DNA from 3 places in the Xenorhabdus siamensis genome. Region 3 is predicted to be linked to each of the others. Evidence: riboswitches for the same ligand, from Rfam matches in the RefSeq annotation. Region 3 holds a riboswitch; each other region holds the start of a gene.
What was found. A riboswitch is a leader RNA that binds a small molecule or an ion and turns the genes downstream of it on or off. The one in region 3 is predicted to bind thiamine pyrophosphate.
Positions count from the first base shown of each region.

Region 1 (3,283 bases), on a different contig from region 3:
ACAATACCCGTTGCCCAAGTGCGCGTAAATCAGCGGCTCTTTCCCGCATATAAGCATCTTGCAGGCTGGCGAATTGTTCTGCGTATTTCTCAATCACGGTCTTAACTGCCCATTCTGCGATAAAGCCGCTATCAACGGAATGAAACAGATCCTGTTTAAGTTTGGGATCGTTCAGTAAATGGGAATAGAGATCAAAAATAGCCGCACTTTCTTTTTGTGAACTGGCGGTAAATCGTTTGCTTATTCGACGACATTCTGTGGTTGCCAGTTCAAGGGCTTGGGTCAAACGAGAACGTTCAGCCTGATAATTCAGTGTTGATGCTTCAAATACTTGTTCGAGCGATGGCTGAGAACAATCCTGCCATCCCTGAGCCATGACAATGCCATCGGAAACCGCCAGGGCCTTGATACGTGTCTGGCGATACTGACCAAACAGCCCGCGGGTCTGCGCTTGAGCAAGGATCGCAGCCAATTGCATAGCAAGTGTCACCATAAAGGACTCTTCACTTTCATCAAATAATCGGCGTTCATTTTGTTGAACGACCAAAATCCCTTGCAATTGGCGACGATAAATAATTGGAGCCCCTAAAAAGGCCCGCAGATTTTCTTCTTCTACTTGAGGAATATATTTGAAACTAGGATGATCACGCACATCAGCAAGGTTGATTAATTCCGACAAACGCCCAACTTCACCCACAACGCCTTCATTAAAGGAGAGGCTGATCACGCGTTTTTCTGGCTTTTTCAACCCCTTAGTAGCCATCAGGTAATAGCAACAACGCTGATGGTCTGCCAGATAAATAGAACAAACATCCGTGTTCATTGCTAAACAGGTTTCATTGACTAATACTCCAAGCGCTTCCGATAAATTTGTTGCCATCGCAACTTTTTCAACTATTTCCCGTAAGCGCATGAGCATAACGATTACCTAATTTAATTATCTAACTTCTTCTACGACGATATATATAGGTTGAATAGGGTTGTGAAGTAGATTCCTGCATTGGCATCACAATGGAAGAAAATTCTTTCATCACACGGCGGTATACATCTCGTTTAAAAGAAACAACTTGTCTGACAGGATACCAATAGCTCACCCAACGCCATCCATCAAACTCTGGTGTACTACTGCGCTGCACATTAATATCTGTTTCATTACAAAGCAACTGCAATAAAAACCAGCGTTGCTTTTGCCCAATACAAACGGGCTTTGTATCCCAACGCACCAAACGCTTGGGTAATTTGTAACGCAACCAGCTACGGGTGGAGGCAAGAACCCGTACGTCTTTGCGATTTAAACCAACTTCTTCGAACAACTCACGATACATCGCTTGTTCTGGTGATTCCCCTGGATTGATGCCCCCTTGAGGAAACTGCCAGGAATGCTGCCCATAACGACGGGCCCACAGAACCTGCCCTTGACGATTACAAATTACAATTCCTACATTCGGGCGGTAGCCATCATCATCGATCACCAGACTACCTCTCGATAAAACGAATTTGAAAAGATAGCTAATTGTTTCACACTCATCTTAAGCGGTAAACCTCTATGATGGGACTTTGCAGTCACAACCGAAGTCTCTACAATACAGTCATCTCAACGGGGTGCGATTGTTGCCGGGGCAACATCGCTGAGAACAAACCCGTAGAACCTGATCCGGCTGATACTGGCGTAGGGATTTGAGTTGCTATTCTATAAATAGTCATTTTATCTGGCACTTTCTCAAATCTTTTACCAATTTGCTGATAACGCATTTAATTATGAGCGCTAATAGCTACTGTTAATAACTATTTTTAATAACGATTATTGATAACTACAGGAGAGCAAAGTGTTTAAGCATTTATTTTTCCGATTTATCGCGCGATTTATTGCGATAAGTGCATTATCGTTCTCTGCATGTGCTTTTGCTCAGGCAGCACAAGCAAAGCCCATATTAACCGTTTACACTTATGATTCATTCGCTTCTGAGTGGGGCCCTGGCCCTATTATTAAAAAAGCTTTTGAAGCGGAATGTGATTGTGAATTGAAACTCGTCGCCCTGGAAGATGGTGTATCTTTGCTGAACCGTATAAGAATGGAAGGCAAAAAAGCATCGGCAGATATTGTTCTGGGGTTAGATAATAACCTGCTCCAAGCTGCTCAACAGACTGGATTATTCACTGCAAGCCGTATTGATACGACAAAATTAAAATTGCCTGTCACATGGAATAACAACACCTTTATCCCTTACGATTTCGGTTATTTTGCCTTTATTTACAACAAAAATACCTTGCCTAATCCCCCTAAAAGCATGGAAGAGCTTATTAACAGCCGCCAGAATTGGAAGATTATTTATCAGGATCCACGCACCAGTACTCCTGGGTTAGGTTTTTTACTCTGGATACAGGATATCTATGGTGATAATGCTGCACAGGAGTGGCAGAAAATCGCCAAAAAAACACTGACTGTCACCAAAGGCTGGAGTGAGGCTTATGGATTATTTCTGAAAGGTGAAGGGGATATGGTGCTTAGCTATACTACATCACCGGGTTATCACATCGTAACCGAGAAAAAAGATAATTACGCTGCTGCTGTATTCAATGAGGGGCACTATTTACAAATTGAAGTCGCTGCCCAGTTGGCTTCCAGCAAACAGCCTGAACTGGCACAGAGATTCATGCAATTCATGGTTTCACCCGCATTTCAGCAAACTATTCCGACCACCCAGTGGATGTATCCCGTGATTGACATACCTCTGCCAGAAGTTTTCAAGCAACTGCCCGTGCCTGCGAAATCACTGCAATTCAATGCAGATGAAGTAGCAAAACACCGTACACAATGGATCCGTACATGGCAAAGTGCTGTAAGCCGTTAATTGCGGGTTGGTTACTGCCGGGGGTAATTGCCTCCGGCTTGCTGCTTCTCATTGCTTTGTCAGCTTTCGGGGCACTTTGGTTTAACGCGCCTGAAAGCCACTGGCAGACATTTTTGAGTGACAACTATCTATGGCATGTCATTCGCTTTACTTTCTGGCAGGCGTTTTTGTCTGCTTTATTCTCAGTCATACCTGCAATATTTCTGGCAAGGGCGCTCTATCGCCGTCATTTTCCGGGCAGAACGCTTTTTTTACGTCTATGCGCCATGACGCTGGTACTTCCTGTTTTAGTCGCCCTGTTTGGCATACTGACGGTTTATGGGCGTATTGGCTGGCTGGCTAATCTTTGCCAATGGATAGGAATTGAATACCGTTTTACCCCTTACGGCCTGCAAGGTATTTTGTTGGCGCATATTTTCTTTAATATGCCA
Region 1 covers NZ_JBBMXE010000009.1:145,858-149,140, forward strand. The annotation lists gene ptsP (phosphoenolpyruvate--protein phosphotransferase) at 1-919, opposite strand, end outside; gene rppH (RNA pyrophosphohydrolase) at 942-1,472, opposite strand; TPP riboswitch at 1,589-1,694, shown strand; gene thiB (thiamine ABC transporter substrate binding subunit) at 1,827-2,852, shown strand; gene thiP (thiamine/thiamine pyrophosphate ABC transporter permease ThiP) at 2,828-3,283, shown strand, end outside.
Region 1: linked by a shared signal. The riboswitch ahead of thiB (thiamine ABC transporter substrate binding subunit) and the one ahead of thiD (bifunctional hydroxymethylpyrimidine kinase/phosphomethylpyrimidine kinase) in region 3 are both predicted to bind thiamine pyrophosphate.

Region 2 (3,283 bases), on a different contig from region 3:
TATTGTTTTAAGCTGATTTGACATCGTTGATATCCTCGGCACGGTGATACAGTTCACTGCCATGAGCACGGAATTCTTCGGACATCTGTTCCATGCCAGCTTCTTGCTCTAGTTTTGCGGCATAATCTCGCACATCTTGCGTGATCTTCATTGAACAGAATTTTGGCCCACACATTGAGCAGAAGTGAGCAACCTTACCGGATTCTTGTGGTAAGGTTTCATCGTGGTAAGCGCGGGCAGTTTCAGGATCAAGTGCCAGATTAAATTGATCTTCCCAACGGAATTCAAAACGAGCTTTTGACATGGCGTTATCGCGGATTTGTGCACCGGGATGACCTTTAGCAAGATCTGCTGCATGAGCGGCGATTTTGTAGGTGATCAGCCCTTGCTTCACATCTTCTTTGTTTGGCAGGCCGAGATGCTCTTTGGGCGTAACATAACACAGCATGGCACAGCCGAACCAACCGATCATTGCAGCACCAATACCGGAGGTGAAATGGTCATAACCCGGCGCAATATCCGTTGTCAGTGGTCCCAAGGTATAGAATGGTGCTTCGTGGCAGTGCTCCAGTTCTTCTGTCATATTGCGGCGAATTAACTGCATCGGAATATGCCCCGGCCCTTCTATCATCACCTGTACATCATATTCCCAGGCGATTTTGGTCAGCTCACCGAGGGTATACAGTTCGGCAAATTGAGCTTCATCATTAGCATCCTGAATGGAGCCGGGGCGCAATCCGTCCCCCAAAGAGAGGGAAACGTCGTAGGCCGTACAAATTTCACAAATTTCACAAAAGTGGGTATAGAGAAAATTTTCCTGATGATGGGAAAGGCACCATTTCGCCATAATTGAACCACCACGGGAAACAATGCCTGTCAGGCGCTTGGCGGTCATAGGAACGTAACGCAGCAACACCCCCGCATGGATGGTGAAATAATCCACGCCTTGTTCAGCCTGCTCCAGTAACGTATCGCGAAATATTTCCCATGTCAGGTTTTCCGCGATGCCATTGACTTTTTCCAGTGCTTGATAAATAGGGACTGTGCCGATGGGTACTGGGCTGTTACGTAGTATCCATTCACGGGTTTCGTGGATGTAGCGTCCGGTGGAGAGATCCATTACCGTGTCAGCTCCCCAACGGGTAGACCAAATCAATTTTTCGACTTCTTCTTCGATAGAGGAAGTGACAGAGGAATTACCGATATTGGCATTAACTTTTACCAAAAAATTACGACCGATAATCATCGGTTCAGATTCTGGATGATTAATGTTAGCAGGAATAATCGCACGGCCAGATGCGACTTCCTGACGGACAAATTCAGGGGTGATGTTATCCGGTAAGTTTGCGCCGAAACTTTGCCCTGCATGTTGTTGGCGTAGTACCTGACTGCGGATACGTTCACGTCCCATATTTTCACGCAGTGCGATGAATTCCATTTCCGGTGTGATGATACCTTGTCGTGCATAGTACAATTGAGTCACGCGCTTGCCCTGTTTGGCTTTCAATGGCTGAGAACGATGTTTGAAGCGCAGGTGATCCAGTCCGGCATCTGTAAGACGCTGTTGAGTAAAGTCAGAACTGAGTCTTGCAACAGGTTCAGTATCATTGCGCTCTTCAATCCACGGTTGGCGGATTTTCTGCAAACCCGTTTTTACGTCCAGTATGGCTTCTGGATCACCATAAGGGCCGGAAGTGTCATAAACAGGTACGGGTTCATTCTCCTCAAATTGAGGATCCTCTTTCGTTCCGCCAATCAGTGTGGGAGATAACTGAATTTCCCGCATGGGAACCTGAATATCTTCGCGTGATCCTGCCAGATAAATACGGTTTGAATTGGGAAATGTCACACCTTGAATCGAACTGATAAATTCCTGTGCTGCATCTCGTTGGGCTTTACGTGGCCGTGCTGGATGAGCTTTAGGTGAGATATTGGTTGCAGGGATAATGTTAGCGGTAGAGGTAACGCTGTTGTTATTAATCGCATTAGACATAGCAAATTCCTGACTGTGTTATCGCCTGTCTCATTGCGCAAATAAACATGACGCTCAGAGAGGGCTTAAGTTGAGAAAATTGCTTGTCTGGAGCTCGCAGGGAGTAATGGTTGATTGCTGAATTATGTCATCCGAACAGATTTATTTGCACGACAACTTATTTGTACAACAATCTGTACAACAAAAAGAAGAACCTATCAGCGGGGTGATTACTCTTGTTCCCTTCGCGGGTATTAGCCCGATCAGGTTCTGCGGATCCCGAATAAACGGTCTCAGCCTGTGTCCACCGTGATACAGATGAACGCTAGGCACTCCGACAAGAAAACACCCAGAGTATAAAGGGGATTCTGAAAACTGCAACCAGAAAACGCTGAGCTGAAACCAGTATTCTTCGTGTGAAACTGACTTCCTGAGGTTAATGGCTTGACTATAAAGTCCAATTCAATTGTTTCCAACCATGAGCTTCTGCCGCCGCCTGCAATTGTCTATCTGGATTGACGGTAAAAACTTCGCTGGCAAATCGGCACATTGGTAAGTCATTCGCAGAGTCTGTATAAAAATAGATATGTTGTGGCGATAAATTCTGTTCTGTCAGCCATTGTTGTAAGCGGGCAACTTTCCCTTCCCGGAAAGTAGGGATGCCCTGAATATCTCCGGTATAACAACCATCTTTCATTACCATATCAATCCCCATTGCTGTTTGTATTCCAAATGCAGTAGCGATTTTCTTAACGACAAAAGAAACGGTGGCAGAAATGATGATGACAGGAATGTTTTGATGGCGGTAGATATCTAATTGTTTTCTGGCGGCAGGATAGAAGACAGGTTTGATTTTGGTTTCCACAAAATCGGTCAGCCAGATATCTATTTGCTCATGAGGAATTTGGCTGAGTGCCTGCAAGTTGGTCGCCAGATACGCTTGCATATTCAGCTTTCCTGCACAGTAATCCGATATCATTTTCTGGTCTGCCTCTATAAAGTGCGGGTCTGTAATGATGCCTTTTTCCCATAAATAATGGGTCCAGAACTGGCTGGAATCTCCACAAATCAGGGTGTCATCCAGATCAAATACGGCAATCTGTTGTGACATAATTGTTATTCCTTAATTTAGGATACCTATTGATACCTTCATATTATTGATTGAAAGTAAATCAAACACTTTATCTGCATTAAATGAACATTCAGAAACGTAATTAATATAACAGATTGCAGACAAAATACGATGAAGAGGAGTATGCTGTACTTATATTGATTTTTTATAACATTTAATTAACATTTTAATGTGGTTAT
Region 2 covers NZ_JBBMXE010000005.1:466,417-469,699, forward strand. The annotation lists gene thiE (thiamine phosphate synthase) at 1-24, opposite strand, end outside; gene thiC (phosphomethylpyrimidine synthase ThiC) at 8-1,993, opposite strand; TPP riboswitch at 2,196-2,319, opposite strand; gene AAC852_RS05965 (HAD family hydrolase) at 2,421-3,083, opposite strand.
Region 2: linked by a shared signal. The riboswitch ahead of thiC (phosphomethylpyrimidine synthase ThiC) and the one ahead of thiD (bifunctional hydroxymethylpyrimidine kinase/phosphomethylpyrimidine kinase) in region 3 are both predicted to bind thiamine pyrophosphate.

Region 3 (3,283 bases):
GAACAAACGGAGTGTTCCCGTTTTGTCAATTGGATTGTCGGCGTTGGCTACATCAATAGGCGTATTGATTAATTATATTATGCCTGGTAAAGCATTTGAGCTTTTGATGGCATTGGTAGTTACAACGCTGGTGATTAACTGGATTATGATCTGTATATCACATTTGAAATTTCGCACTGCAAAAAATGCAGAAGGTGTTAAGACAAAATTCCAGGCGTTTTGGTATCCATTTGGTAATTTTCTCTGTTTGATTTTCTTGGCTTTTATTCTTGTTATTATTCTGATGATGCCTGATATACGTATATCAGTTATTCTGATGCCGTTTTGGATCGGGATATTATGGGTAGGTTATTTATCTTCCAAATCAAATAAGGTTAAGACATAAATTGTCTTGCTGAAAATACGTACACTTTTCCAGCCGGGTATTATGCTCGGCTGAATTTTATAATGAAATCAATTTTATTAGAGCGTTATGGTAAAGTGTTATTTCAGAAAAAGAAAATTGTTTAAAAAAACATCCCTGAAAAATTGCATATAAAATGAATGTTATCTTATGATGATATTTACTTGTAGATTGATATCTGAACGATTTGTTATTTAAAGTCCAGTCACTCCGGTGTTATAAACATTATGTAATCATCTGACATATTGTGAGAATAGCAGAGTTTAAAAGTTGCAGTATGAGTATTTTAATTGAACAATATTTAATAAAGGCTAAACAAAACGTAAACTAGCCAAATTTGGAGTAATCATATTTTACTTTCAAACATTAACATAAAATTAGCTATCGTTTTATTGCTTCTTCAATTTATTTTGGAAATTATAACTCTCTAGAGTACCTCTTAATAGGTGTAGAAAACAGAATTATATATTAAATAAGTAAAAATGATTTCATTAAGTTAATGTTTTATTTCTCCTTCAATTCATATAGTTATGTAATATAAATGCTTTCGAGCAATATTAAATCAGAATAGATATTAAGAATTTAAAATATGTGCGTTAGCTCGTGCACCTGAAAAAAATGGCTTGCGATTATATAAAGAGTATGTGATAAAACATCTGGGTAAACGAAGTACTGTTTCTGTTAATGAATAGCAGCAACGAATACTGGTTTGTTTCTTTTTATGCCAATCGGCGAATAAAGTGATTCAAAGGAAATTTTTGAAATGGCAAAAATCACTGGTACTGTGAAGTGGTTCAACGAGTCTAAAGGTTTTGGTTTTATTACTCCAGCTGATGGCAGCAAAGATGTATTTGTACATTTTTCTGCAATTATGAAAGATGGATTTAAAACATTGTCCGAAGGCCAACAAGTTGAGTTTGAAATTCAGGATGGTCCTAAAGGTCCAGCCGCTGCAAATGTCACGACTTTATAGTAAGAAGTAGTAACAAATTTATTTTAGCTGGTATATTGGTGGCTGGCTGAATATATCTATCGTTAATCTTTTCCATTAATTAACGATAACATATTGCAAATATCACTCTATTGGGATACTAATAGAGTGATTTTTACTTTGGCTCGGGGCGTTCTTAAATGAACTGAGAAGTACCCGTATTACCTGATCTGGATAATGCCAGCGTAGGGAAGTCTTGGTATCTCTGGTTTGATACCCGCTTTTCTTGGGCTGGTGGTAGGAACTACCATCATGAGAATTAATTCATTGACCATTGCAGGAACCGATCCTAGCGGTGGTGCCGGCATTCAAGCTGATCTAAAAACATTTTCTGCACTTGGCGTATATGGAACAACTGTAATAACAGCTCTCGTTGCGCAAAATACAACAGGAGTGCAGACAGTTTATAATATTGAACCTAATTTTATTTCTGCCCAACTTGAATCTGTACTTTCAGATGTCAGAATAGATAGTGTTAAGATCGGTATGTTGTCTAATTCTGCCAATGTTCATGTTGTTTCAGAAGCTTTCCACCGTTATCCGGTTCCTTATATCGTGTTAGATACCGTTATGCTGGCTAAAAGCGGTGATCCTTTACTATCGCAGGAAGCGGTAAAAGCTATGATGGAATTATTATTGCCCATTGTTTCTTTGATTACACCAAATTTGCCCGAAGCTGCAACGTTATTGAAATGCTCTCTTGCTAAAACAGAAGATGAAATGTTGCAACAAGGACGCGAATTGTTATCGATGGGATGCCAGGCTGTTTTATTGAAAGGAGGGCATTTGGACAATAAAGAAAGCCCGGATTGGCTGTTTACGTCTGAAGGAGAGTGGCGTTTTACGGCTCCCAGAGTTAAGACACGCCATACACATGGAACGGGTTGCACTTTGTCGGCTGCTCTTGCAGCGCTGCGGCCGCGTTATGCCGATTGGCAGAGTACAATACCCGTGGCAAAGGCCTATTTGCAGAATGCTTTAATGCAGGCAGGTACGCTGGATGTCGGGAAAGGCATAGGGCCTGTACATCATTTTCATCAATGGTGGTAGGAAATGTGGTAATAATTGGTAATAAAATGTGGTAATAAATAGTAGTAGGAATTATCACAACAATATCGTGGTATTGCGATTAAAAATGGGGATATGAAATCCCCATTTTTAATACAGTAAATTAAGCAAATTCTATCAGGCGATGGTGACGCTTTTGTCAAGATACACATCCTGAACAGAATGGATCAATGAAACGCCTTCTTTCATTGATTTCTTAAATGCTTTGCGTCCTAGGATCAGTCCCATACCTCCGGCACGTTTGTTGATGACTGCGGTACGGACAGAATCACTCAGATCATTCACCCCGGAAGCTCCGCCAGAATTGATCAAACCTGCACGTCCCATATAGCAGTTGGCGAGTTGATAGCGAACCAAGTCGATAGGGTGATCTGTTGTTAGATCAGTATAGACACGTTTATCTGTGTGTCCGAAACTGATTGCGGTATATCCGCCATTGGTTTCTGCCATTTTTTGCTTAACAATATCTGCGCCGATAGTCGCTGCTAGATGGTTTGCCTGACCAGTTAAATCGGCACTTGTATGGTAATCAACGCCATCTTTTTTGAAAGCTGAATTGCGTAAATAAGCCCACAACACAGTTACCATACCTAATTCATGCGCTCGTTCGAAAGCGGCAGAAATTTCCGCTATCTGGCGGCGTGATTCGGGAGAGCCGTAATAAATCGTAGCACCAACTGCAACTGCCCCTATATTAAATGCTTGCTCAACGCTGGCATACAAGGTTTGGTCATATTGAGCTGGATAGGTCAATGTCTCGTTGTGATTGAGTTTCACTAGAAACGGAATCTTATGGGCATAACGGCGAGAGACGGATGCCA
Region 3 covers NZ_JBBMXE010000019.1:50,319-53,601, forward strand. The annotation lists gene AAC852_RS18035 (amino acid permease) at 1-385, shown strand, start outside; gene cspE (transcription antiterminator/RNA stability regulator CspE) at 1,167-1,376, shown strand; TPP riboswitch at 1,511-1,603, shown strand; gene thiD (bifunctional hydroxymethylpyrimidine kinase/phosphomethylpyrimidine kinase) at 1,644-2,444, shown strand; gene fbaB (class I fructose-bisphosphate aldolase) at 2,580-3,283, opposite strand, start outside.